DNA from 2 places in the Pseudomonas sp. KU43P genome. Region 1 is predicted to be linked to the other one. Evidence: predicted binding sites of a transcription regulator. Region 1 holds the regulator's gene; the other holds the start of a gene.
The links. Region 1 encodes FliA, which starts transcription of late flagellar genes. Its sites were predicted from a motif close to CTAAAGTTTNNNNNNNNNNNGCCGNTAA; they were not measured.
Positions count from the first base shown of each region.

Region 2: a site for FliA is predicted at 1,194-1,221, ahead of KU43P_RS27020 (methyl-accepting chemotaxis protein). Genes of this name have one in related genera too.

Region 1 is NZ_AP019365.1:1,737,433-1,739,893, forward strand. It holds gene fleN (flagellar synthesis regulator FleN) at 33-866, shown strand; gene fliA (RNA polymerase sigma factor FliA) at 863-1,603, shown strand; gene KU43P_RS08000 (chemotaxis response regulator CheY) at 1,722-2,096, shown strand; gene KU43P_RS08005 (protein phosphatase CheZ) at 2,115-2,461, shown strand, end outside.
Region 2 is NZ_AP019365.1:2,292,439-2,294,899, forward strand. It holds gene KU43P_RS10440 (3-hydroxybutyryl-CoA dehydrogenase) at 1-424, shown strand, start outside; gene KU43P_RS27020 (methyl-accepting chemotaxis protein) at 386-1,141, opposite strand; partial or broken gene KU43P_RS27025 (HAMP domain-containing protein) at 1,244-2,461, opposite strand, start outside.

The sequences.
Region 1 (2,461 bases):
TGGGTCCAAGCGAGACAAGGTAAACAACGAACATGGGTAGCATGCATCCCGTACAGGTGATCGCCGTCACCGGTGGTAAAGGTGGCGTCGGCAAAACTAACGTTTCAGTGAACCTGTCCCTGGCGCTGGCCGAACTCGGCCGCCGGGTCATGCTGCTGGACGCCGACCTGGGCCTGGCCAATGTCGACGTGTTGCTGGGCCTGACCCCTAAACGCACCTTGGCCGATGTGATCGAAGGGCGCTGCGAATTGCGCGATGTGCTGCTGCAAGGGCCGGGCGGTGTACGCATCGTGCCGGCGGCCTCGGGCACCCAGAGCATGGTGCACTTGGCCCCGGCTCAGCACGCCGGCCTGATTCAGGCGTTCAGCGAGATCGGTGACAACCTCGACGTGCTGGTGATCGACACCGCTGCGGGCATTGGTGACTCGGTAGTCAGCTTCGTCCGTGCGGCCCAGGAAGTGTTGCTGGTGGTGTGCGACGAACCGACTTCCATCACCGACGCCTACGCGTTGATCAAGTTGCTCAACCGCGACTACGGGATGAACCGTTTCCGCGTGCTGGCCAACATGGCGCAGAGTCCGCAGGAAGGGCGCAACCTGTTCGCCAAGCTGACCAAGGTCACCGACCGTTTCCTCGACGTGGCCCTGCAGTACGTGGGCGCCGTGCCTTACGACGAGTGCGTGCGCAAGGCGGTGCAGAAGCAGCGGGCCGTGTATGAAGCCTTCCCGCGCTCCAAGTGTGCGCTGGCCTTCAAGGCCATCGCCCAGAAAGTCGACAGCTGGCCGCTGCCGGCCAACCCGCGCGGGCACCTGGAGTTCTTCGTCGAGCGCCTGGTGCAACCCACCAGCGCAGGGCCGGTGCTATGAACGCGAGCGGTTTCAAGATGTACAGCAAGGCATCCAAGGACGCCCAGTACGAATTGATCGAACGCTACGCCCCGTTGGTCAAGCGCATCGCCTACCACCTGCTGGCGCGCCTGCCAGCCAACGTGCAGGTCGAAGACCTGATCCAGGCCGGCATGATCGGCCTGCTGGAAGTCGCCAACAAGTACGACGCCAGCAAGGGCGCGAGCTTCGAAACCTATGCCGGCATCCGCATCCGTGGCGCGATGCTCGACGAGGTGCGCAAGGGCGATTGGGCACCGCGTTCGGTGCACCGCAACACCCGCATGGTCAGCGACGCGATGCGCGCCGTTGAAGCCAGAACCGGCCGCGACGCTAAAGATCATGAAGTTGCTGCCGAACTCCAATTGAGTCTCGATGATTACTACGGGATCTTGAACGATACCTTGGGTAGCCGCCTGTTCAGTTTCGACGACCTGTTGCAGGACGGCGAGCACGAAGGGCTGCACGAGGACGGTGCCAGTGGCCAGGTCGAGCCATCGCGGGACTTGGAAGACGAGCGCTTCCAGGCGGCCTTGACCGATGCCATTGCCAACCTGCCGGAGCGTGAGCGGCTGGTGCTGGCGCTGTACTACGACGAAGAGCTGAACCTCAAGGAGATCGGTGAGGTGCTGGGGGTCAGCGAGTCGCGTGTCAGCCAGCTGCACAGCCAGTGCGCCGCGCGCCTGCGCAGCCGTTTGGGGGAATGGCGGGCGCGTTGAGCCCGAGGTCGTTGCAGTCGTTTTCCACGTGCGTTTTCCATGTTGCACCGATTTGATTGAATGCGTGCTCGCAGCCGAGCGCGTTTGAGACTGCTTGGAGGTCTACTTGAACAAAGACATGAAAATCCTCATCGTTGACGACTTTTCGACGATGCGGCGGATCATCAAGAATCTGTTGCGTGATCTGGGCTTCACCAACACCGACGAGGCCGACGACGGCACCACGGCGCTGCCGATGCTCGAAAGCGGCCATTACGACTTCCTGGTGACCGACTGGAACATGCCCGGCATGTCCGGTATCGACCTGCTGCGCAAGGTGCGCGCCCATGACCGCCTCAAGGGCATGCCGGTGCTGATGGTGACCGCCGAAGCCAAGCGCGACCAGATCATCGAAGCGGCCCAGGCCGGCGTCAATGGTTACGTGGTCAAGCCGTTCACCGCCCAGGTGCTCAAAGAAAAGATCGAGAAGATCTTCGAACGCGTCAACGGCTGAGTCACGTCAGGGGGCGCCATGGAATCAACACAAACGTCTTTGGGGGAGTTCGAATCGACCCTGAAGAAGCATGCCCAGGAGCTGGTCGAAAGCCTGGAACGGGGGCGTTTCGGCGAGGCGGTGCAGCTGATCCATCAGCTCAACCAGACCCGCGACCGTGGCCTGTACCAGGAAGTCGGCAAGCTCACCCGTGAGCTGCACAGCGCGATCGTCAGCTTCCAGATCGACCCGGCCATGCCGCAGGCCGAGGAAGTCTCGCAGATCACCGACGCCACCGAGCGCCTGTCCTACGTGGTCAAACTCACCGAAGGTGCCGCCAACCGCACCATGGACTTGGTGGAGGAGAGCACACCCGTGCTCAACGA
Region 2 (2,461 bases), 560 kb from region 1:
CTTCATCGTGCCGCGGTTGCAGGCGCTGGTGATGAACGAGGCGGCGCGCATGGTCGAGGAGGGCGTGGCCAGCGCCGAGCAGATCGACCTGGCGGTGCGCAGCGGTTTCGGCCTGCGCTTCTCGGTGCTCGGCCTGCTGGAGTTCATCGACTGGGGAGGTGGCGACATCCTGCACCACGCCTCGGCCTACCTCAGCCAGCACCTGGGCGAGCGCTACCAGGCGGCCCAGGCCGTGCAGGCGAACATGGCCGCTGGGCGCAACGGGCTGCGTGAAGGGGAGGGCTTCTACGATTATCGGCAGGTGGATGTTGCCGCCTATCGTCAGGAGCGCCTGGCCGCGCTGGTGCAGCGGGTGCGCCAGGCCGGCCTGGCGCCTCGCTTCGCTTCAGGCCTTGAAGCGCTGGATGAGCCCTTGCTGCTCTGATGCCAGGTCGTTCAACTGCTGGCTGATGCCGGCCGAACGCTCGGCCTGCCCCGAGAGCGAAGCGGTGACGTCGCGCACCGCTTCGACATTGCGGTTGACCTCCTCGGCGACGCTGCTCTGCTGTTCGGCGGCGCAGGCGATCTGCACGTTCATGTCGGTGATCACGCTGACCGCCTGGCGAATCTGCGCCAGCGCATCCAGGGCCTGGCGGGCCTGTTCGGCGTTGGCCTGGGCCTGCTCGTGGCTGTGCTGCATGCTGCGGGTCACCTCGCGGGTGCCGCTGCGCAGGTTGTCAGTGATCGCGCCGATTTCCTCGACCGAGGCCTGGGTGCGCTGTGCCAGGCCGCGCACCTCATCGGCCACCACGGCGAAGCCACGGCCGGCCTCGCCGGCGCGGGCCGCCTCGATGGCGGCATTGAGCGCCAGCAGGTTGGTCTGCCGGGCGATCGACAGGATCACCGCCATCACCGTGCCGATCTGCTCGCCACTGTTGGCCAGGTCGTGCAGGCGTTGCATGCCTTCGCTCATGTCCTGGGCCAGAGCCTGGATGCCGGTGGTGGCGTGTTCGATCACCTGCAGGCCATCGCCGGTGGCCTGGTCGGCATTGCGCGCCGCTTCGGCCGCCTGGGCGGCGCTGTGGGCGGAGGCCTGGGCGGTGGCAGACATCTGCTGCAGCGCCGCGGCCATCTGCTCGATTTCACGCAGTTGCTGCTGCATGCCGGCGTTGGTCTGGCTGGCGATGCGCGCCGATTGGTCGGCGGTGTCGCGGGTGTCGCGCACCCCGGCCTGAACTTGAGCGATCACCGGTTGCAAATGTTCGAGGAAGCGGTCGAAGGCACGGCTCAGGCGGCCCAGTTCATCATGGCCCGGGTAGGCCAGCCGGCGCGTCAGGTCGCCTTCGCCTTCGGCGATGTCTTCGAGCACTTGGGCAACATGCAGCAGCGGCCGGCTGACGCTGCGCGCGGTCAGCCACATCATCAGCACACCGAGCACGGCAGCGCTCAGGCCCAGGCCGATCTGCAGGGCCAGGCTGTGCAGGCGCTGCTCGCGCATCTGCGCCTGCAGGGCGGCCACCGGGGCGCCCAGCACGGCCTTGGGCACGCTGACCAGGACCGCCCAAGGGCTGGCGTCGGGCAGGGGCTGGATGGGGACCAGCATGCGCATGTCGGTGGCGTCTTCGAAGGTTTGGCCACGGCCTGCGCGGGTAGCATCGAGCATCGCGGCCGCGTGGTCGGGGTGGCGCGCCTTGAGCAAGGTGCCCAGGCGCTCGGGGTGGCGGCTGTCGCCCGCCAGCAGGCCAGCGGTGCTGATGATGGCGATATCGCCTTGGCCCTCGTAGAGCGCGGCGCTGGCGCTTTCGGCATCGCGCTGCAGCGCGCCCAGGTCGATGTCCAGGCCGATCACCGCGACCACGCGACCCTGGTCCAGCAGCGGCAAGGTCAGGCTGGTGACCAGCCGTGATGTGCCGCTGGAGCTGTCGACATAGGGTTCCAGCAGGCAGGGTTTGGCGGCCTCGCGCGAGCAGCTGAAGAAGGCATTGAACGGTGCACCGCTGGGGCCTGGCGAGGTGTCGGCGAGCAGTTTCTCGTCGCCCGGCACGGCCTGCAGCTGGCCGGGGGCCGATTGCAGCCAGTACAAGGCGAAGCGCCCCTGGTCGTTGCTACCCGATGCCAGCTGGCCGGCGAAGTCGGCATCGCGGCCGTCGAGGGCGTTGCGGTCGAAGGTGATGAACAGCCCCAGCAGTTCCGGCCGCCCGGCCAGGGCCTGGTGCAGCACCTGGGTGAGGTCGCGGCGCAGGTCGGCCGCTGGTACCTGCCCGTTGGCGCTGCGTTCGCGCAGGTGCATGACCTGGCGGCCGACGCCTTCGGCGAAGGTGTAGGCGCGGGCGAAACCCTGCTGGATCTGCAGCGCCTGGGCCTGGCCTTCGGCGCGCAGGTTATGCCGCGCTGCACTGAGCAGCATGTCGCTGGCGCTGGCCTTGACCTGGTCCTCGCTGGCCTGGCGCTGGGCCAGGGCGAGGGCGGTGAGGAGTACGAC